DNA from 3 places in the Mycobacterium bourgelatii genome. Region 2 is predicted to be linked to each of the others. Evidence: riboswitches for the same ligand, from Rfam matches in the RefSeq annotation. Region 2 holds a riboswitch; each other region holds the start of a gene.

Region 1 (7,618 bases), 700 kb from region 2:
CGCGCGACATCATCGTCGTCGGCACCGGGGCGGTCACCCAGGAAGAGGTGCTCGAGGCGGCGCAGGTGCGGCCCGGAACGCCGCTGTTGCAGATCAACACGAGCGAGGTGGCCGATCGGGTCGCCGCGATCCGCAAGGTGGCCAGCGCGCGAGTGCAGCGTCAATACCCGTCGGCGCTGCGGATCACCATCGTCGAGCGGGTGCCGTTGGTGGTGAAGGACTTTGCGGACGGCCCGCACCTGTTCGACCGTGACGGCGTCGACTTCGCGACCGAACCGCCGCCGCCGGCGCTGCCGTACCTCGACGTCGACAACCCGGGCCCTGATGACCCGGCCACCCTGGCGGCCCTCAAGGTGTTGACCACGTTGCGGCCGGAGGTCGCCGGTCAGGTGGGCCGGATCGCGGCCCCCTCGGTGTCCTCGATCACCCTCACGTTGTCCGACGGGCGCGTGGTGATCTGGGGGACCACCGACCGGGCGGAGGAGAAAGCCGAGAAGCTGGCGGCACTGCTGACGCAGCCCGGGCGCACCTATGACGTGTCCAGTCCCGATCTGCCGACGGTGAAGTAATCGATGCCGGTGAAAATACAGACCGCGCGGCACTGGCAATCCTCGGCACCCGGCGTAACACTGGGCAGGTGACCACTGAACCGTTGGGCTTGGAACCGGCGCTCAGCGAGCGGATAGGCGAACTGCTGCGGGCGCGGGGACTGCGACGCATGGCCTCTCGGATTCAGGTCTTGGCGGTGTTGGAGCCGTTTGACGGGCACCTGTCGGTGGCCGATATCCGGCAGCGGCTGATCAGCGCGCTTCCCCCAGGTGCGCGGCCGCCCGATTTGGCGACCATCTACCGCACGGTCACCACGCTGGTCGACCAGGGCGTGTTGCACGCCTTGACGCTCGACGACGGCGTCACCACGTATGGGTTGGCGACGGCCCCGCATCACCACGCGGTATGTACTCAGTGCGGCGCGATGATCGAGGTGCCGGCGGGACAGCTGAGTTCGGCGCTGCAGCACGCGATGGCGGGCAGTTCGTTCGCACTTTCGGATCAGGCGGGTCTGACGCTGCGCGGCCTGTGCCCGCAGTGTCAGGACAGCGCGGCGGACTCAGAGGACTCGGCCGACCCGCGTCCCAGGCGCCGCGGTTCGCGGGAGCGTCGTCGCTGACTGGCCGGTTCTTCACTGGTGCTGCTCTTCTGGTCGTCGAGTGTGTTGCCTGTGGCCCCGGCGGCGCGAGAGTGGGTGTTTTTCCCGCACGGTCGGCGCGAGTAGGGCGACGGCCCAGTCGTCGGGTGTGTGGCCTGTGGCCCCGGCGGCGCGGGAGTTGGTGCTTTTCCCGCACGTTCGAGGCGGGCACGGCGCCACTAAGCCGTAGTTCCCCCGGCGCCGAAGGGCGGGATCGGAAGCAGGCGTAGCCCGTTGCCGACGGCGGTCGTCACCGCCGACACCAAAGTCATATCTGGCTGACCCAGATTGATCGTGAGACCCGGATCCAGCATCGGCACAAAGGGATAGGTATCCGGCATCGCTGACGGCGGCAGCAAACCAGCCAACACCAGATCAGCCTGCACGCCCTGTAAGACGCCCTTGACCAGGTAATTCCCGACGGTGACCGGGTTGATCAGCGGGAACAGGCCGGCCGGGGTGGGCAGATTCGCATACTCCGTGTGGGGTCCGCCGATATCGCCGTAGCCCATATCGACAAACACCCGCACCACCGGCTGGATCAGGTTGTGCAGCGGCTGCGGCAGATTCAGGGGCGTCAGCAGCGGCAGGTTCTGGCTCGGGATCATGTGGTAGGTGGTGTTGCCAGTAACCCCCGGAGAAACCGGCGCGACGACCGCGGACGCGAGCTGACCCGCCGTCAGGGCCTCGTACGCCGGAGTGGGGCTCAGGTGGCCGTAATACATGCCGGCCAAGGCATTGGCGACCGACAGCAAGTTGAGCGGGTACCGGGGGAAGTGCGCGAAGCCGTCGTATTGGATGGTGTAAATGTCGGTGGGGTAGGCCAGGTTTGGGGTCGCACCGCCGAAAGTCTGATTGAAGCCGGGGATGTACAGGCCGGTGAAGCGTTCGTACAGGCCGCCGTTGGGATTGTTGGGATTGCCGGCCAGCACGAACCGTACATCCGCCGGGTTCGGCGGCAGGATCGAACCGTTGGCTATGCCGTTGAGGTAGTTGGTGATGACGGTGGCGCTCTGGGAAAAGCCGAAGACGACGGTTTGGGTGTCCGCCGGTTGAGCCGCGATCGCCTGCCGCAGGATTTCGACTCCACGCGCGATCGACGTGTCGAACGTCAAACTGTTCAGACCCGTCAGCGGGAAGCCCTGCTCCGGGGTGGTCAAGCCGGTGGGAATCGCGGTCAGCGGAGCGATGAGCGGCGCGATGTAGGCGTTGTAGATGTTGTTCACATAGGCGGGATTTGGGAGGGGGTTGCCCGTGCCGCCCATGATCAACGTGGCAACGCTGGCGGCGGGCAGCGCCTCGCCGGGTGCACCGATCAGAGACGAAGCGTTGAGCGTCTCGATGTCCAGATAGGATGCGGCTGCCGCGCTCAGCGTTTCGACAAACTGCTGATGAAATACGTTGGCCTGCAAGCTGATCGCTTGAAACTCCCGACCGAAACCAGCGAATAGCGCGGCCGCTGCGGCCGATACTTCATCGGCGGCGGCAGCCACCAACGTGGTCGTCGGAGCCGCGACCGCCGCACGCGCCTCGTCCAGCGCCGCACGGATATTCGCCACGTCCGCTGCCGCCGACGCCAACGACTCCGGCGTCACGAGGAAAGACATGTCGCCTCCCGGTTCATGATTCGCTATCCCAGGACGGCCCCCGCGCCCAGGTGCTCGGCATCATCGGCTCTCGTGGCCCGCCATCGAATCCGTCGTCGGTGAGCGTGGTCAGCCCGGCGGCGTGGGCAAGGGGCTCATGGCGTGCTGCCTCAGCGGCACCCAGGGGTCCCGCACCCCGGTCCGATGCGGCGGTCGGCGCCGCGGGGCCGGGGTCGTCGACCGCGCCGCCGTCCAAGTCCATGTATTCATAACCGCGGCCTTTCATGTCGACCTTGTCCCGCCGCTTGCGGCGCGACCGGGTCTTGTCGCGCGCGCCTGCCGCGGCGGCGGCCGGGAGCCCCGCGGTATCCGGTTGGGGGGCCTTGCGCTTGACGCCGATCTGCGCGCCTGCCAGGAGGCTCATCCTGGCCGCGCCGCCCACCAGGTAAGGGAATGGCCCCGCGCCCACACCCGAGGGTGGTGGTGCGCTGGGCCCCAGGGGTGTGGCAACCGTGGGACCCGCGATCGGAGTCGTCGGGGCAACCGTGAGCGCTGCCGCCGGCGGGGTCGCGGCCGGAGCTGCAGCGGCCGAAACCGACGACGGCGCAGGGGTTACGGCGGGGATGGCGGGCGCCTCCGGGATCGCGCCCACGTCCGCGTGCGCGTGGAAGGCCCCCTCGACGATGCCCACAACGCCGGCAGCCCCCAGCCCGGCAAGTCCCGCCGGGATGGCCAGCAGCGGGGCGGCCAAGGTGACCCCTAGCAGCGGAAAGGTGACGACAAACTGGATGACCTGGATCGTCAGGTCGTAGCCGATCGCGGCCGCACCGAACAAGTAGGCCAACGCGAGCAACGCGGGGTTGTTCCCCGCCGCGCTCGTAAGGCCCTGCAACAGGGCTGGGTAGCCGGTGACCGGAGACGACAAGGAGCCCATCTTTCCGACGAACCACGACACCGGATCCGTGCCGGGCGGAACGCTGAAGATGTAGGAGATCACGTCGCCGCCGCTTTCGGCGCCGACACTGTTGAAGACTCTTTCGACTGCCGCGAAAAAGTCGCTGATCGCCGTGAACGGGTCGGATGAGGTAGCCGCGGGGGCGGCGACCCCATCGGCCTTCACGATCACCGGTGCCGGTTGTGGTGGCGGCGATGCACCTAATGCCGCGGCCGAGACGCCCTGATAGCTGCTCATCGTCGTGGCGGCCTGAATCCACATCCGGACATAGTCGGCCTCGTTGAGCGCGATCGGAATGGTGTTGATCCCAAAGAAATTCGTCGCCACCAACGCCGCGTGGGTGGCGTGGTTGGCGGCCAACTCACCGAGGGTGGGCATGGCGGCCAGCGCGGTCGTGTAGGCGACGGCCACGGTCTCCTGCTGGGTGGCCGTCGCGGCGGTGTCGGCGCTGGCCTGCGTCAGCCACGCCAGAAACGGTGGGTGGGCGGCGGCGTACGCCGCGGCGGTCGGGCCCTCCCAGGCACCGCCCTGGACCGTGCCTAGCAGCGCCACCAGCTCATTGGCGGCCTCGGCGTATTCGGTGCTCAGCGCTCTCCATGCCGCCGCGGAGGCGAGCAGCGGACCCGGCCCCGGGCCGCTCGACAACAGCGCCGAGTGCACCTCCGGCGGGAAAGCCATCCACACCGGGGCGGTCATTGCCAACCGGTCCCGCAGGACAAGCGCGTGGCTGCGCCCAGCGCATCAGCCGGTACGGACGGGAGACCGCCGGGCAACACGTGCAGCGTCATAAGGCGCCAGCTCTCTCCGGAGTGCTCCGCTCCGGGTTAGCAGGACGCGATGATGTGAGTCTCCTGGCTCTCGGATCACCGCTCGCCTCGCCTTCCAACCAATAGCCGTGGCCTGTGAGGGTCGCTCCCCGATGACAGTGGCGGGACCGCGCCGGATTTGCACCGGCTTCCTGCATCATCATCGCCGTACGCGCGACATTGTCGCATCCCACCGCCCCCGCGGGCTGCACTTAGCGCAATCGTGCCGCGGGACGGCGGGGTCAGCCGGGATCATTAGCCGACGCACGGGCGTACGGGGGAGTCAGCAACGTCTACGGAACGCGGCGCCGAAGTCAGGTGTGGACTTATCCATCAAGCCACCTCCCGCGAATCGCTGCGTCAGGCAATGCCCCCGACGTTACTGCAAATCTTTCGCATGAGGAACCGGCAGATCTATTGTTGACGCAATTGCGCGCGGGTGGCAGCTCGGCCTCAAATGTGCTCTCAAACGTGCTGAGATAGAGCCTTATTACGGGGTCGGCCCGCGGCAAGACAGTTGCGACGGAGGGTGTGCGTGCGTCCAGACACTGAACCAACAGCCGCGCAACCGCCGGGAATTCTCAAGTCAGCGAGGGCAACTCTGATCGGCTGTGGCCTGCTGGCCGCGGTCAGTTCGCTGGCCGGCATGGCTCCGCTGTTCGCCGTCGTGGAGGTGAGCCGGCGACTTCTCGTGGGCGACACCGACGTTTGGCCGATCATCATCGTGGCGGTCGTCGCGCTGGCGGCAAGGCAATTGGGCGTCCTGGCCGCGGGTGTGATGACGCATCTCGCCGACATCCGGGTGTCGTTTCGAATCCGCCGCGAACTCTTGGCCAAGCTGAGCAGGGTGCCGCTCGGCTGGTTCAGCGATCGCAACTCCGGGATCGTCAAGAAGGCCGTGGAAGATGACGTAGCCGCGCTGCACCGGCTCATCGCACACTCGATCGTCGAGATCAGCGCGGCCGCGGTGCCGCCTCTGGTGGCGTTCGTCTACCTCTTCGTTCTCGACTGGCGGATGGCGTTGGCCACCCTGTTCCCGGTGTTGGCCGGGGCGGCGGCGTACCAACGCGCCGCGGCTAGCGCGGGGACCAAGTATCCCGAGTTCATGGAATGGCTGGCGCGCCTCAACGGCGCGGCCGTGGAATTCGTGAACGGCATCGGTGTCGTGAAGGCTTTCGGCACGCCGGGCGCGGCGAGTCGACGGTTCCGGGAGGTGTCGCGCGCTTTCGCGCACTTCTTCCTCGACTGGGCCAAGTCCACCAGCGTCGCGAGCGTCACCGCGGAGATACTGCTGTCACCGCCGAGCATCCTGCTCGTCGTGGCGACGACGGGCGGAATCCTCACCGCCAACGGTGATCTCCCGCTGGGAGTTTTCATTGCGTTCCTGGTGTTCGGCACCGTCATCACGTCAGGATGGATGACCCTGTTGATGTCGGTGCACCCCTTGGTCACCGCGCTGAAGGTGTATCGCGAGATCCGGGAATTGCTGGCCACCCCGGAGCTTCCGACGCCGCATGGGCCCGTCGACCTCGATCCCGCGACCGCCGGGCCGGTAGTGCAAATGCGTGGCGTGCGGGTCACCTACGGTGACACGGTCGCACTCAACGGAATAGACCTTCGTCTCGATCGCGGGACGATCACCGCGCTGGTCGGCCCGTCCGGTTCCGGGAAGTCGACCTTGGCCAAGCTGTTGCCCAGATTCAACGACCCGTGCGAAGGTTCGGTCGAACTGTACGGAGTCGATCTGCGCGACATAGACCCGGCCGAGTTGTATCAACACGTCGCGTTTGTCTTCCAAGACTCGCATCTGTTGTCGGCCATGAGCATTCGCGACAACATCCGTCTCGGTCGCCCCGACGCCGACGACGTGGCGGTGCGCAGCGCAGCGGCGAAAGCCCAAATCTTGTCCACGATCGAAGCATTGCCGCGCGGCTTCGAATCGGTTGTCGGCGAAGACGCGGCGCTGTCCGGCGGTGAACGACAGCGCGTCTGCATCGCCCGGGCGATCCTGGCCGACCGTCCCATCCTGGTGCTCGACGAGGCCACCGCAAGCGCCGACCCGGAAAACGAGGCCCGCATCCAGGAGGCACTCAGTGAGGTCGCGCGTGGCCGGACGGTACTGGTGATCGCCCACCGGCTCAACACGATTCGGGGTGCCGACGCCATCGTCGTACTAGACCGCGGCCGCATCGCCGAAGCCGGTACGCACCCGGAATTGCTGGGCAACAACGGAATCTACGCACGGCTGTGGGAGCAGGAGAGGAACACCGAACTCGAGGTCGCCGAGCAACTGGAGGTTCGGCGGTGAGCATCATCATTCGGTACCTGCTCGAGTTGCTCGACGATCGTGGGCGCCGAAATCTGCGCACGATGCTGGTCGTGCAAGGCGTGCAAGGAGTTCTGCAGGGCCTGGGGTTCCTGTTTGTCGTTCCGCTGATCGCTGCGCTGATTCACCGGCCTACCCAGTGGGGTCAGCTCTGGTTCTGGACCGCGGCGATCGGCGTGACGGTCGTTGTGCACCATGCATTGCTGGCATGGAGCACGTCATTGGGCTATCTGGTCGGGACGGGCGTGCTGACCAGCTTTCACAGCCGGATCGGGAACCAACTGGCCGCCCTGCCCGTCGGCTGGTTCGGTGCCGACCGCACCGGGCCGGTCGCGCGGCTGGTCAGCAAGGATGCCGTTGACGTGGCGGATTTTCCGGCACACCTGCTGCGCCACCTGGTCGTCGGCGTGAGCGCACCTGCCACCCTGATCGTGGGTAGTTACCTGAGCGACTGGCGAATCGGGCTGGCTTTGACCGTCGGCGCCGTGTTGTGCGTACTCGCCCTGCGGATGTTCATGGGGATCGTGCACCGCAACGACGCCCAGTACGAGACCGACATCGGCGCGACCGCGTCGCGGATCGTCGAGTACGCCCGCATGCAACCGACGCTGCGCGCCTACGGCGTCCTCAACCGCCGCGAGCTCGGCACCCTCGAGGAATCCCTTACCCGCCAACAACACTCGCAGTCCCGGCTGACCATTCGCGGAGCGTGGGGTCTGATCGCCTGCTTCGGCACGATGCAGCTGGTCGTCACGATGG
Region 2 (7,618 bases):
AACCTTTCCGCCGGACGACCGCGGTAGCTCGTCGACCACAACAAGTCGCTCGGGTAACAACTCCTTGGAAACTCCCAGCCCCAGCAAATATTTGGTCAGCCCGGGCAGGTCGATGGTCTGGCCTCCGACGAGTTCGGCGTAAAGACACACCTTTTCACCGAATACCGCATCGGGCATCGCCACCGCCGCCGCCACCGCGATGGCGGGATGCGTCGAGGCCGCGTCCTCGACCTGCGCCGCGCTGATGTTTTTACCGCCGCGCAGGATGAAGTCGGAGGTACGACCCGTCACGCTGAGATAGCCGTCGGCATCGATCTGGCAGATGTCTCCCATGCGCATCCACCCGTCCTGGGTGAACAACTTGTCGTGGTCCGCACCACCGAGATAGCCGAGACTGGTGGCCGGCCCACGGCACGCGGGCTGCCCCTGCCCGGTGTCGGTGACGTCCCGGTCGCCGTCGAAGAGGCGCACCGACATTTCCGCGACGACGCGTCCCGCGGTGCGCAGTCGGCGTTCGCGCGGGTCAGCCAGCGTGGTGGCGCTCAGCAGGCCGGTTTCGTTCGACCCATAGAACTGCAGAATCGTTGCGCCGGTGAGTTCTTCGAATTCCGCGGCCGGACGGTACGGCAACGCTTCGCCGCCGGTGAACACCACCCGCAATGAGCTCAGGTCGTGCGTCCGGCTGGCGTTGTCCGCCATCAACATGGTCAATTGTGTACTGACACAACATAAGACGGTGACCCGATGGCGTTCGATCGCCTCACATGCCGCCGCGGCCGTGAAGCGCCGCAACAATACCGCCGTGGCGCCCAGATAGATCGGCGTCGTGTGGCTGGTCCAGATCCCGAAACCGAAGGGCATCGGGATGACCGGCAAGATTATGTCGTGAGGCGTCAGTAGACCGTTGGCGACTGCCTTCTGATGGAAATAGTGCCAACGATTCTGGGTGTGTACGACGCACTTGGGCAACCCCGTGGTTCCGGAGGTGGAGTTGATCAGAAAGACATCGTCGGGCCCGAGTTGAGAGCCTCCTATCACTGGCATCGGTTTCGCATCGACGTTGAGGCGCGGCGCTTCCCCGTCGGCGTCGGTCATTATCAGCAAGGGCACCTGGAGTTGAGCGGCGACGCTTGATGCGGGATCGCGCCGCTGCTGGTCGCTGATCAGCAGCTTCGGTTGCGTCGACTGCATGATGCTGCCCGCTTCACGGGTTCCGGCGCGCGCGCCGATACCGACGACGACGGCCGCGCAGCGTTCGATCGCAACGAACAGCACGTGGATCGCGCCGCAGTCGCCATGCCACACCGCAACTCGATCGTGTCTTTGCACGCCTGCACCTGCGAGCTGTGCGGCCAGAGCGTCTGCGGCACAGTCGAATTCACGCCAAGTCAGAACCCGGCCGTGATGGTCGCCGGGATGGCCGCTGGGATGATCGATGTACGCCGGGCGGCCGGGGGCGTCTTCGCTGTTGCGGCGGACCGCGTCGGACAGAGTCGCTTCGGACCACCATCCCGCGGCGTGGTAGCGGGCCGCTTCCTCGGCGCTGAACGCCGGCGAGGAGATCACGTTGAGCGCGCCGGCGTGCATCTTCCGATCATAAGGAGGCGCACGGACGTCCTGCGGCTTGGTTGGTCTGGCTCTATTTTGCTGACATTTGTCATTGACAGTTGTCGATGAAAGTGGATACGTTGCCGGAGTGCGAACGACTACGCGCGGAAGTGGGCCCGCCACCGAGCCGGGTGCCGCCACTGCAGCCGCGGCGGCCCCTAAGGGCGCGGGCGCGCGGGAATCTCAGCGCCTGCAAACCCGGGCGCGAATCTTCGATGCCGCGGTAGCCGAGATCGGGCGGCACGGCCTGGCCGGCGCGGACGTGGCCGCGATTGTCACGGCCGCCGGAGTAGCGCGCGGCACCTTCTACTTCCACTTCCCCACCAAAGAGCACGTCCTGGTCGAGCTGGAGCACGTCGAAGAAACGCAGATTGTGGCAAGGCTGCAGGCGAAGGCCGGAAGATCAACCGACTTGCGGTCGGTGCTGACAATGCTGGTACGTCAGGTGCTGGCTGCCGAGCGCAAATTGGGCCCGGTGGTGTTCCGGGACATGCTGGCGCTGCACTTCTCGCCGACCCGACCCGTCGAGGACGAACTCGGCGGACACCCGCTCGCCGAATTCGTCATCGCGGCGATCACTCGTGCCCAGCAAGCGGGTCGGGTATCCCGCGACCCGGACCCGGGCGAACTGGGCGTGATCTTCCTGACCGGGCTATTCGCGCTACTGGCCACCGCGGGGGGATCCCGCGCGAGGTCTGCACTTTTGGATCGGTATGTCACGACCATCGTTCAAGGAATGGAGGCGCCATGAAAGTCGACGAGAAGCTAGCCGAGAAAACAGGTATAGAGGGCTATCGCGACTTCCTGGTCCGGCGCGATGGTGAGGCGGACCTGGTGCATCGCCGCCTCACCAGCCGTGAGGAGTTCTTCGCGGGTATCGAAGACAATCCCGTCCGGTCCGCGTACCGCATCGACCGCCAGGTGTTCCTACGAAACCTGCGCCGCCGCAAGCCGGAACCGAACCTCGACCCTCAGACGCTGTTCGTGTTGGCGACCGCCAAGCTCAACCAAGCGGAACGATTCGGTGTGGCTTTAGGTGAAACGTATGGCGTCAACAGCGGCGACGACGCGTCGCCCGAACGGGTGTATGTGGAGCTCGAGGAGCACTACCACACCCGCCTACTGGCCTACGTCCTGGACATTTTCGGCCTGCCATCGCAGGTGGTCGTGCCACCGCTGGTAATGCGCCAATTCGTCAAGATGGGAGTTTTCGTGCCCGAGCGACTCGGCATCGCGTTCGTCGGTGCGGGCGAAATGGCCGGCTGTATTTTATTCGACGAATTGCGCCAAGTCGGCAAAGAATTGTTCGCCGACGAGCCAGACGTGGCGGAACGGATCGACCGCCTCTACACCGAGATATTGACCGACGAGATCGGGCACGTCGGCTACTGCGCTGCGCGCTGCACCCGCCCGGAACGTGCTTTGATGCGGCGGCTCTACCCGTACGTTCTCCGGCTGTTCGTGCGTCAGACCGCCGAGGTCAGCGTTCTCGTCGATGCACAGCGGCTCGCGACCCTTATCGAGCAGCCCTTCGATGTCGAGCGGCTGAGCGCCGGGCTACCGAACGAGACTTTCCTGGCCGCGCATCCATGACGAGCCTGGCCCGCTGACCTGCATCGATCGCATAAGCGCCGGCCCGCTCAGCGGTTCCAAGAATTCATCAAGAATCCTCCAAGGACGGCCCCGGACTCTAGTGTCGCCCGGATCCACCGGACTGCCTGACCTTCGAGGACACAACTGTTATGGCCATCTTGGAGTCGCCGCCGGCACCCCATCACGGACACTTCCACGCCCACCAACCCCAGCGGCATCCCTGGGAGATCGGGCTGCTCGTGCTGGTCATCGTGTCCAGCGTGGTCGTGTATCTGGTGGCGCTTGCGGTGGCGTTCTCGGGCAAGATCAGCATGCTGTGGCTGTCGATTCTGCTGTTCCCGGTGCTGCTCTACCTGGGTCGGGGCCTGATGTACGGCCGGCAGCGCGCCAACGGTGTCAAGATGTCTCCCACCCAATTTCCCGAGGGCTACTGGCTCGTCGTTGAAGCCGCGCAACGGTTCGGCCTCAGCGAGGTGCCCGACGCATACGTCGTGCTTGGAAACGGCCAGATCAACGCCTTCGCCAGCGGCCACGGCTTGCGCCGCTACGTCTGCGTTTACAGCGACCTGTTCGAAATCGGTGGCCAGGCTCGCGACCCCGAAGCGCTCGCCTTCGTCATCGGACACGAGGTCGGTCACATCGCAGCGGGCCACGCGTCCTACTGGCGGCAGCTCGCCCAGTTGGCGATGAAGATCCCGTTCCTGGGCTCGTCGTTGTCGCGGTCGATGGAGTACACGGCCGACAATTATGGCTACGCGTTTCGCCCCGCGGGCGCTGCTCGCGCCATCGGCGTGCTCAGCGCCGGCAAGTATTTGCTCAGGTCGGTGAGTTTTGACGAGATGGCAAACCGGGCCAGCACGGAGACCGGATTCTTCGTCTGGCTGGCAAACATGATGGCCTCGCACCCGGTGAACACCTGGCGTGCAGCGGCGCTGCGAAACAGGGCCATCGCGGGGTCGCTGTTCTTCCGGCCGACTCAGCTGGCGCCCGTAGTTCCGGCTCACGTTCCCGCACAAATGCCGCCCCAGATGCCTGCGCCGGGGGCAACCCAGATGCCGCCGCAGTGGTCACCGCCCCCTACCCGCACCTGGACGCCGTAGCCACCACAGTAGCCACCACATTCCTGATTGCTTGGGTTACCCAAGGACCGCTGAGCGGCGCCCGCGTGGGTGCCGCTCAGTGCGTATAGATGGCATTGACGTGGGACAACACCGATCCCAGTGACGATTACCGTGTGCGATTTGTCCTGATGGGTAAACCTTCCACATGACGCGGGAAAAGCACGATCTTGCGATACGCATGGCGAAGCTGGCACAGACCATCGCGACCCCACGCACCGTCGAGGAGATCCTGAACGACGTCGCCGCCGCCGCAATTGAGCTGATACCAGACACCGACACCGCTGGAGTTTTGTTGATTCACGGCAACGGAAGATTCGAATCGCTGGGGAGCGTGGACGAGCTACCTGCGAAACTGGACCAGCTTCAACACGACTTCCAAGAGGGGCCCTGCGCTCAGGCCGCGCTGCACGACACGATCGTCAGGACTGACGACTTCCGAAACGAAGCGCGCTGGCCACGGTACTCACCAGCGGCAATCGAACTAGGCGTGCTCAGCGGGCTGTCGTTCAAGCTGTTTACCGCCGACCGCACCGCCGGCGCGCTCAACCTGTTCGCATTTCAGCCCAACGTCTGGGACGCCGAGTCCGAGACCATCGGCACCGTACTGGCGGCGCACGCGGCGGCGGCGATTCTGGCCGGCCGCCACGACGAACAACTGCAGGCGGCGCTGTCCAGCCGTGACCGCATCGGCCAAGCCAAAGGGATCATCATGGAGCGATACGGTGTCGACGACCTGCGCGCCTTCGACATGTTGCGCGCCCTGTCGCAGGAGAGCAACGCCAAACTTGTCGACATCGCGGAACGAGTGATCGATACGCGCGCCAGCAACGCCATGAACTGAGCGTTATGCGTCACATCGTCCGAGCCGAAGTGGAGGGCGCACCGCCGACGATGGGAGAATGTCGACCGTTAGGCAATGACGAAGCAGGAAGCCGGTGTGAATCCGGCGCGGTCCCGCCACTGTAATCGGGGAGCAAACCTCATGAACCACGGCCGAAGGCTGGAAGGTGAGGCAAGCAGCGATCCGAGAGCCAGGAGACTCGCGTCATTGCGTCGTATCTACCCGGGGCGGTGTACCCCGAGAGAGACAGCCTGCCATGACGCTGCACGCACGATCCGGCGCCTGCGCCGCCATAGTCGTTGATCCATTAGCACTGCGGCGCCGCCGCCGTTCAGAAGGGACTGCCCCGCGCCCTCCGCGGGTGCCTGGTCGTTGCACGCTTTAAGGGCGGCCGACGATGAGCGCCCCGATTTGGATGGCGGCACCGCCCGAGATGCATTCGGCCCTGCTCAGCAGCGGCCCTGGGCCCGGCCCGCTGCACGCGGCGGCACAGGCGTGGCTGTCGTTGAGCACCGCCTACACCGAAACGGCCGACGAGCTGACCGCGCTGCTGGCCGCGGTACAGGCCGGAGACTGGGAGGGCCCGACCAGCATGGCGTACGTGGCCGGCCATCTGCCGTATCTGGGATGGCTGGTCCAAGCCAGCGCCGATGCTGCCGCGATAGCCGCGCAACACGAGACCGCGGCCAGCGCCTACACGTCGGCCCTGGCGGCGATGCCGACACTGGCCGAGTTGGCCGCCAACCACGCCACCCATGGGGCATTGGTGGCAACCAATTTCTTCGGCGTCAACACCATTCCGATCGCCCTGAACGAGGCCGACTACGCGCGGATGTGGGTGCAGGCCGCCACCGTGATGAGCACCTATCAGACGATCGCGTCCACGGCATTAGCCGCCGCGCCGCAGACCACCGCGGCACCGCAGATCGTGGTGGCCGAGGCCGATGCCCAGCAGGTCGCCGCGGCTGAGGCGCTACCGCTGCCACCGGACCAGCAGATGGACTTCTTCCGGTGGTTGCAGGACATCGGCTATATCGACTTCTACGACACCTATGTACAACCGCTGATCAACGCGCTGTCGGAACTGCCCTACTTCCAGGCGATGTTTTCCGGATTCGACCCGTACCTGGTCATCCTTGGCAATCCACTCACCTACTTCAGCCCCTTCAACATCGCGTTCGCGCTGGGCTACCCGATGGACATCGGCAGCTATGTCGCCTTCCTGTCGCAGATGTTCGCCTTCGTCGCCCTGGATCTCACCGCGGCGTTCGCTTCGGGTAATCCCGCGACGATCGGTTTCACCATCTTGTTCGTCACGGTTGAAATCATCGGCACCGTCATCACCGACACCATCGCACTGCTGAAGACCCTGCTCGAGCAAACTTTGGTGATCATTGCGGCGGTGGTGCCCTTGCTGATCACTCCGCTGGTCCCGTTGGCCGCCGGCGCGGTGCTGGCGCCGATCGGCATCAAGGGTTTGGCAACGCTGGCCGCGGTGCCCCCACCACCGGCACCGGTTGCGCCCATACCGCCGTCACTCGCGGCCCTTGCCCCAACCGTCCCTTCTTCCGCTCCCGCGCCCACGCCGGCTCCCGCCGAAGCGACGGTCTCCCCTGCCACACCGACCACGTCCCCACCCCCGACTGCTGCACCGCCCACAGTGACCGGTGCGGGCATACCCACGCCGATGGCCGCCTTCGACTATCTGATGGGCGGCCTGAGCTCGGACGCCAAGCGGTCCGCCGCTACCGGCGCCCGAAAGAAGGCGGCGGACTCCGATGCGGCCGAGGCCCCGGCGGCGGCCGTGCCGGCGCAGGCTCAGGCCGCGGCGAAACGGCGAAAAAGGGCCAAGGCCAAGGAAATCGACCGGGGTTGGGGGTTCATGGACCTCGAGTCGGACAACGACTTGGCGGAGCCTTCGGTGGGTGCCTCGAACCAGGGCGGTGGAACGCTGGGTTTTGCCGGCACCGTTCGCCGCGACGACGGCGGGCGCGCGGCAGGTCTGATCACCCTGGTCGACGCTGCCTACGACGGACCCCGCGCACCCGTCATGCCGAGCACGTGGGATCCCGACGCAGGAGCGTCACCCGAGGTGCCACCCGACTCGCCTGAACGCTGACGCGCTACCGGATCAGCCGCTCTTCAGGCGAATCTTCCACCGCACAAAGCTGAGGTAGAACACGCTCAGCACCGCCAGCATGGCCATGTCGAACAACCACGCGCCGGGCGTGTGATGCCAGTGTGAGTCCTTGGGCACCTGCGGAACCGGACACAACTTGGTCAGGTCGATAGTGGACGCCGAGGTCGCAAAGCCCCAGCGGGCCGGGGTGAGCCAGGACATCTGGTCGAGCCCAAAGCGGTTGGTCACGGGGATCATGCCGCCGGAGAACACCAGCTGCGACATCACCGCCACCACGAGCAGGGGCATGATCTGTTCGCTCGTCTTGGCCAGCGA
Region 3 (7,618 bases), 2.1 Mb from region 2:
CCAAGGCGCCACCGCCACCACTGGCAACGTCGGCAGCGAAGGTGGCGCTGGTGGGGCCGGCGGTCTCGGTGGCCAGGGCGGTACCGGTGTCGACATCCACGGCGATGGCGGCGCCGGCGGTACCGGCGGCAAGGGCGGCCAGGGCGGCACCGGGTTCAATGACGACGGCAGCAACAACGCCACCGCCGGCGGTACCGGCGGCAAGGGCGGCGCCGCTGGTCTGGGTGGCGCTGCCGGCGGTGCCGGGGCGGCCGATGGCGCCGTGGGCACCGGTGGTGCTGGCGGCACGGGTGGCACCGGCGGGGCCGGTGCGCAAGGCTCCACCGGAACCGTCGGCAACAACGGCGGCACCGGCGGCAATGGCGCCGCGGGCGGCAAAGGCGGCCAAGGCGGCGACGGAAACGGCGGCACGGCCGGCAACGGTGGCCTTGGCGGCCAGGGCGGCACGGGCGGCAAGGGCGGCACCGGGTACGCCGACGACGGCAACAACAACGCGACCGCCGGCGGTATGGGTGGTACCGGTGGCACCGCCGGACTTGGCGGCCTTGCTGGCGACCCGGGCGTCGGGGGTACCGCTGGCGTCGACGGTAGTGCCGGAACTGGTGGGGACGGCGGTCAGGGCGGCACCGGCGGCGCCGGCGCGAAAGGCGCTACCGCCACCGCCAATAACCCAGGCGGCACCGGTGGCACCGGCGGCGCCGGCGGCCAGGGTGGTCTCGGCGGTGGCGGAAACGGCGGCACCAATGGCAACGGCGGGGCTGGCGGTCTCGGCGGCAAGGGTGGCCAGGGCGGCACCGGCTTCGCCGACACCGGCAGTAACAACGCGACCGCGGGTGGCGCCGGTGGTACCGGGGGCAATGGCGGCAAGGGCGGGGCGGCCGGATCCGGCGGCACCGGTGGTTCTGCGGGCGCTGCGGGTGACGGTGGGGCCGGCGGCGTCGGCGGCACTGGCGGCGCCGCCACTACGGCAGACAGCATCGCCGGTGCGGGTGGTGCGGGCGGCAAGGGCGGCCAAGGTGGCCAAGGTGCCTCCGGCCAGTCCGGCGGGAACGGCCTGTCCGGCGGTAAAGGCGGCGAGGGCGGCGCCGGCGGCCAGGGCGGCAATGCCGTCGCTGGTGCCACCAACGGCAACGGTGGTCAGGGCGGACAGGGCGGTGCCGGCGGCACCGGCGGCGCGGGCTACAACGACGACGGCAGCGGCAACCCCGGCGACGGCGGAACCGGAGGGGTCGGCGGCACTGGTGGCGTGGGCGGAGCGGCCGGCACCGGCGGCACCGGCGGCACCGCGGGCAACGCGGGCGCCGGCGGCGCCGGCGGCACCGGCGGCAAGGGCGGTGCCAACATCACCGACGGCGGTACCGCCGGTGCGGGCGGTCAAGGTGGAACCGCCGGTAAGGGCGGCGCCGCGACCGCAGGGACAAACGGCGGCGCTGGTGGTCAGGGTGGTCAAGGTGGCCAAGGCGGCGCCGACAACAGCGTCGGCGGCGGCACCGGCGGCAAGGGTGGTGCCGGTGGCGTCGGTGGCGAGGGCATCGCCGGAGCCGACAGCAAGGCGTCCGGCGTCGTCGGCGGCAACGGCGGCGCGGGTGGTGCCGGCGGCGCAGGCGGCCAGGGCGGCAATTCCGTCAACGGCACCAACGGCAGCGGCGGCGAAGGCGGTGTCGGTGGTGAAGGTGGCGCCGGCGGCAAGGGCTTCGACGACACCGGCAAGGGCGGTGCCAGCGCTGGTGGCGTCGGCGGCGCCGGCGGTCAGGGTGGTGCCGGCGGTGCGGTGGGCACCGGTGGCACCGGCGGCACCGCGGGTAGCGCGGGCGACGGCGGCAAGGGCGGCGCCGGTGGCGCCGGTGGCAGCACCACGCAAGCCGGTGGCAAGGCCGCGGCCGGTGGCGCGGGCGGCAAGGGCGGCCAAGGCGGCGCCGACGGTGGCGCCGGCGCTGGCACCGGCGGCCAGGGCGGTACCGGCGGCCAGGGCGGTAAGGCCGCGGATAACGGCATCGGCGGTGTCGGCGGCGTAGGTGGCATCGGCGGCACCGGCGGCAGCAGCACCTTTACGAACGGCGGCACCGGCGGCCAGGGCGGCACCGGCGGCAACGGCGGTGACTCCGGCACCAACGGCCAAGGCGGCAACGGCGGAGCGGGCGGTACCGGCGGTACTGGCGGCACGGGCAGCCTTGGCAACGAAGGCGATGGTGGACTACCCGGCGACAGTGGCGGCATCCACACCGACACCACTGGCGGCACCGGCGGCACCGGCGGCGCTGGAGGCGCCGGCTCGCCCTAATCCGGGCTGCCGCGGACGCCGAGCGGTCGCATGCCGTCGCCGAGTGTCACGCCAGCGTGGCGCTGCACGTCGAGCGCCGCGCCAGCGTGACGGTCGGCGTCAGAGTTCCGCGCGGACCTCGCGCGCCGCGGCGACCATGTTGCGCAGCGACGCGGTCACCTCGTCGACGGTGCGGGTCTTGAGACCGCAGTCGGGATTGACCCACAGCCGTTCGGCCGGCACCGCGCGCAAGGCCGCACGCAGCGACTCGGCCATCTCCGCGGTGCTGGGCACCCGCGGCGAGTGGATGTCGTAAACACCCGGTCCCACGCTGTTGGCGAAGCCGACCGCGTTGAGGTCGTCCAGCACCTCCATGCGCGATCGCGCCGCCTCGATGGAAGTCACATCGGCGTCCAGGTCGGCGATGGCGCCGATGATCTCGCCGAATTCCGAGTAACACAGGTGAGTGTGGATCTGCGTCGAATCGGCGACGCCGGAGGTGGCCAGACGGAAAGAGCCTACGGCCCAACGCAAATACTCCTTCTGGTCCGCACGGCGCAGCGGCAGTAGCTCACGCAGCGCGGGCTCGTCCACCTGGATCACGGCAATACCGGCGGCTTCCAGGTCCACGGTCTCGTCGCGAATGGCCAGCGCCACTTGGTAGGCGGTGTCGGCCAATGGCTGGTCGTCGCGCACGAACGACCACGCCAGGATGGTGACGGGCCCGGTGAGCATCCCCTTGACCGGCTTCTCGGTCAGCGATTGTGCGTACGAGATCCAGTCCACCGTCATCGGTTGGGTGCGGGACACGTCGCCGTACAGGATCGGCGGACGTACACAGCGGCTGCCGTACGACTGCACCCAGCCGTTCTGCGTGGCGAAGAAGCCCTCCAGCTGTTCGGCGAAGTACTGCACCATGTCGTTGCGTTCCGGCTCACCGTGGACTAGCACGTCCAGCCCCAGTTGCTCCTGCAACTCGATGACGTCGGCGATCTCGGCCCGCATCCGCCGGACGTACTCGGCATGGTCGATCTCGCCGGCCCGCAGGGCGGCTCGTGCCTTGCGAATCGCCGGGGTCTGCGGATACGAACCGATCGTCGTCGTCGGCAGGGGCGGCAGCTGCAGCCGGGCGTCCTGGCTGGCGCGGCGCTGCGCCGCCTCACCCCGGTGGGTGCCCGACGCGACGATCGAGTCGATGCGGCTTCGCACCTGCTCGTTGCGCAGACGCGGATCGCGCTTGCGCGATGCGACCGCGGCATTGGACGCCGCGATCTCGTCCGCAATCCTTCCGGCGGCGTCGCGTCCCTCGCGCAGTGCCTTCGCGAGCACGACGACCTCACCCACCTTCTCGGCCCCGAACGCCAGCCAGCTGCGCAAGGCGTCGTCCAGGTCGGTTTCCGGTTCCAGCGAATACGGCACATGCATGGTGGAACACGACGTCGACACCGCAATGGCGCCGGCCGATCCGTGTAGCGAAGCCAGCTTGTCCAGCGCCGCCTCCAGGTCTGTGCGCCAGATGTTGCGTCCGTCGACGACGCCCGCGACCAGTGTTTTGTCGGCCAGTTCCGGCGCACCGGCCACCGACGTTTGCGCGCCGGCCACGAAATCGACACCGATGGCCTCGACCGGGGTGCGGGCCAGGGCCGCCAACGCGGGGCCGGGATCGCCGAAATAGGTGGCGACGTAAATCGCCGGCCGGTTCTTCACCTTGCCCAAGGTGTTGTAGACGGCCTCGGCCAGCGCGGGTGCGTCCGGCGAGATGTCGGTCACCAGCACGGGTTCATCGAACTGCACCCACTCGGCGCCGCTGTCGGCGAGCAGTGCGAGCAGTTCGGAGTAGATCGGGAGCAGTTCGATCAGCCGCCCGATCGGTCGAGCCGTGCCGTCCACCCCCTTGCTCAGCAACAGGAAGGTGAGCGGGCCGATGACGACCGGGCGGGCTGGAATGCCTTGCGCCTGAGCCTCTTTCAGCTCGGACAGCACCTTGTCGGGGTGCAGCGCGAACTTGGTCGACGGCCCGATCTCGGGTACCAGGTAGTGGTAGTTGGTATCGAACCACTTCGTCATCTCAAGCGGCGCGATGTCCTCGTTCCCCCGCGCGGCCGCAAAGTACCGATCAAGGTCGTCGGAGATCTTGTCGACCCGCGCCGGCAGCGCACCGAGCAGAACCGCGGTGTCGAGCATCTGGTCGTAGTACGAGAAGGTGTTCACCGGGATCGAATCCAGGCCTGCGGCGGCCAATCCCGCCCAGGTGTCGCGACGCAGGTCGGCTGCGATGGACTCGAGGTCGGAGCGGGTGGTGCGCCCGGCCCAATAGCCCTCGGTGGCGCGTTTCAGTTCGCGGCGCGGGCCTATGCGGGGAGAGCCAATGATGGTCGCGGTGAATGATTTTCGATTTGCCAGCTGGATCACGAGACGGTCCTTCAATCGACGGGGTGGTCACCGCCCGCGGACGAATAGCCGATCCGGTTTGCGGTGCACATCCAGGCGCATAACCACTACCGGTACGACCAAACGCCCATTCCACGAGGCGCTGAGCCGCCGGACGCGGCGCGTCCGGCACAGCCGGCAGGTCTTCGGACTCACAGGCGCGCACCCGGTGGTGCTCCTACTGGCCGTCGCTTCCCAGTCCCGGATTTCTAGGGACCAGTGCCTTATGACGGCGGTCGTTCCTGCATACCGCTGCGGGACAGTCCCGGACTCGCACCGGGTTCCCTCTCACGAGGCGTCATGCTTCGTTTCGATGCCGGCGCCACCTGGGCGTCGGCAGACCGACTGCACGGTCAAGGCTACGCCGGGCCTGCACGTGCGTCTCGGCGGTTCCGTTGGCTCGATCCGATCGTCTGCACCAGGGGGTTTTTCGGTGAGCAAGTCGGCCATCTCTATGGGCCTGTGCAAAGAGCACATTAATTTGCTTACGCGTTAGTGAATTTGACCAATGCTCAGCTGTGCTGCACCCGGAATTGTGACAAATCGCACTTCCGCACCCTGATCGTCCGGGGGTCGGTCCTGCCATTTGTTGTCTCTTTAGCCGGCATTGATCGCAGATTCCGGCTGTCGCCGGCTGGGAGGTCGCGGGATGTCGTTCATCAGTGTTGCACCGGAATTGTTGTCAGTGGCGGCCGCGGATTTGGTAGAGATCGGGACGTCGATCGGTACGGCGAATGCGGGGGCGGCGGCGTCGACCACGGCCGTGCTGGCCGCGGCCGAGGATGAGGTGTCGACCGCGATCGCGGCGTTGTTCGGCGCACACGGTCGGGAATATCAGGTCCTGAGCACCCGGCTGGCGCTGTTTCAGGACCAGTTTGTGCGGGCGCTCGCCACAGGGGCGGATTCGTATGCGAGCGCCGAGTCGGCCAATGTTGCGCAGGTTTTGCTGGACGCGGTGAACTGGCCGACCCAAACGTTGTTGGGGCGTCCGTTGATTGGTGATGGTGTGAGCGGGTTGGCCCCGGGGGAGTCGGGTGGTCCGGGCGGGTTGTTGGTTGGCAACGGCGGTGCCGGCGCGGCTGGCGGCGTAGGCCAGGTCGGCGGAAACGGCGGTGCGGCCGGGATCTTCGGTGTGGGCGGGACCGGGGGTGCGGGCGGAGCTGGCGCCGCCGGTGGGACCGGGGGTGCCGGCGGATGGTTGTTTGGCGCGGGCGGCGCTGGTGGCGTTGGCGGATCCGGTGCAGGCACCGGGGGCGCCGGTGGCAGCGCAGGGATCTTCGGCAATGGCGGGGTCGGCGGCATGGGCGGGGTCGGTGGCGGGACCGGCGGGGTCGGCGGTAATGCCGGGTACTTCGGCAGTGGCGGCGCGGGTGGTGTCGGCGGTACGGGCACAGCCGGTATGGACGGGCTGGTGACGGGTGCCCCCGGTGACCCCGGTTCCGCCGGTAACCCAGCCGGGAACGGGGGCAACGGATCTGGCGGTGGAGCTGGCGCTGCCGGTGGTACCGGTGGAGCGGGCGGCCGCGGGGGTTTGCTGATCGGTGACGGCGGCGCCGGCGGCGCCGGCGGCGTTGGCGGTGCCGGCGGGGTTGGCGCGGCCGGTGGTGTGGGTGGGGCGGGTGCCCATGGCACGGCGAACCCGCTGGGCGCCGGTGGTGACGGCGCGATTGGTGGCAACGGTGGCCTTGGTGGGTCCGGTGGGTCCGGCGGTGACGGTGGTGTGGGTGGCGCCGGCGGCGCCAGTGGTCTGTTGGGGAAGGCCGGGCTGGCCGGAAATGGGGGTGCTGGCGGTTCCGGGGGGCTGGGCGGGGCGGCCGGTGACGGTGGCGCCGGCGGCGATGGGGGCACCGGATTGGTTGCCGGTAACGGCGGGGCGGGCGGCCGTGGTGGTGACGCGGGTATTGGCGGTGCCGGTGGTAAGGGCGGCGCTGCGGGCGGGGTTGGCGGGCGGACTGGCGCGGCCGGTGCGACCGCCGGTGATCACGGAGCGGGTGACGGCGGTAACGGCGGGGCTGGCGGTAACGGCGCGGCGGCAACGGAGGCCGGTGGCGACGGTGGTCGGGGTGGGGCCGGCGGTGATGCCGGCGTCGTGGGCAATGGTGGGGTCGGTGGTAGGGGCGGCGACGGGATGGCCGGGAAGGATGGTGTGTCGCGCGTCGATGCGGGAAGCGGATCGGGCGGAACGGGCGACGTCGGTGGGGCCGGTGGTGTCGGCGGGGCTGGCGGCGCGGGCGGAACCCTGGCCGGTAACGGCGGTGATGGTGGCGCCGGGGGCAAAGGCGGGGCCGGCGGTGCCGGCGGCAAGGGAGCCAACGGTGAATTCCGCCCGGGGGCGGGCAGCAAGGGCGCGGATGGTTTTGATGGCGGCATCGGCGGGGCAGGCGGTTCCGGCGGCGCCGGCGGGGCCGGCGGTGCGGCGCAAGCGACTTCGGGTCACGCCGGCAGCCAGGGTGTCGGAGGCGCCGGCGGTGACGGTGGCGCCGGCGGGATCGCCGGAGACGGCGCCAGGGGCGCAACCGGCTCCTGGAGCGTCAACCAGGGCACCGGCTTTGGCACCGGCGGGGCCGGCGGGAAGGGTGGTGACCCGGGCGCCGGTGGCGCCGGAGGTGCCGGCGGTGCCAGCACCACCGCCGCGGGTGTCGACGGTGCTCATGGCCTCAGCCCGACCACCGGTGGCAACGGCGGCCGCGGCGGCTTCGGGGCTCCTGGCAACGCTACCTCGCCGAATGGAGGCGCCGGCGGTGCCGGGGGCGACGGTGGGCGGGTGGGCAACGGCGGGGCTGGCGGCGTGGGCGGCAACGGCCTGGCCGGTGCAGACGGCACCACGTTCGGGGAAGCGGGTTCCTCCGGTACCGACGGCGGCAACGGCGGAAACGGCGGGGCCGGCGGGGCTGGCGGTAAGGGCGGGGCCGACGGGGGCGACGGTGG

Evidence for each region. A riboswitch is a leader RNA that binds a small molecule or an ion and turns the genes downstream of it on or off. The one in region 2 is predicted to bind cobalamin.
Region 1: it holds a riboswitch for cobalamin, as region 2 does, so the genes downstream of both, G6N68_RS15825 (PPE family protein) here and G6N68_RS12800 (PPE family protein) in region 2, are expected to answer to the same signal.
Region 3: it holds a riboswitch for cobalamin, as region 2 does, so the genes downstream of both, metE (5-methyltetrahydropteroyltriglutamate--homocysteine S-methyltransferase) here and G6N68_RS12800 (PPE family protein) in region 2, are expected to answer to the same signal.

What each region holds. Positions count from the first base shown of each region.
Region 1 is NZ_BLKZ01000001.1:3,643,090-3,650,707, reverse strand. Features, by position in the region: gene G6N68_RS15840 (cell division protein FtsQ/DivIB) at 1-569, shown strand, start outside; gene G6N68_RS15835 (Fur family transcriptional regulator) at 638-1,168, shown strand; gene G6N68_RS15830 (PE-PPE domain-containing protein) at 1,366-2,793, opposite strand; gene G6N68_RS15825 (PPE family protein) at 2,807-4,423, opposite strand; cobalamin riboswitch at 4,552-4,731, opposite strand; gene G6N68_RS15820 (ABC transporter ATP-binding protein) at 5,069-6,841, shown strand; gene G6N68_RS15815 (ABC transporter ATP-binding protein) at 6,838-7,618, shown strand, end outside.
Region 2 is NZ_BLKZ01000001.1:2,946,284-2,953,901, reverse strand. Features, by position in the region: gene G6N68_RS12825 (class I adenylate-forming enzyme family protein) at 1-1,587, opposite strand, end outside; gene G6N68_RS12820 (TetR/AcrR family transcriptional regulator) at 1,697-2,359, shown strand; gene G6N68_RS12815 (hypothetical protein) at 2,356-3,201, shown strand; gene G6N68_RS12810 (M48 family metallopeptidase) at 3,351-4,301, shown strand; gene G6N68_RS12805 (GAF and ANTAR domain-containing protein) at 4,468-5,163, shown strand; cobalamin riboswitch at 5,205-5,384, shown strand; gene G6N68_RS12800 (PPE family protein) at 5,561-7,282, shown strand; gene G6N68_RS12795 (FHA domain-containing protein) at 7,295-7,618, opposite strand, start outside.
Region 3 is NZ_BLKZ01000001.1:5,022,119-5,029,736, reverse strand. Features, by position in the region: gene G6N68_RS21460 (PE family protein) at 1-2,281, shown strand, start outside; gene metE (5-methyltetrahydropteroyltriglutamate--homocysteine S-methyltransferase) at 2,381-4,672, opposite strand; cobalamin riboswitch at 4,811-5,048, opposite strand; gene G6N68_RS21450 (PE family protein) at 5,340-7,618, shown strand, end outside.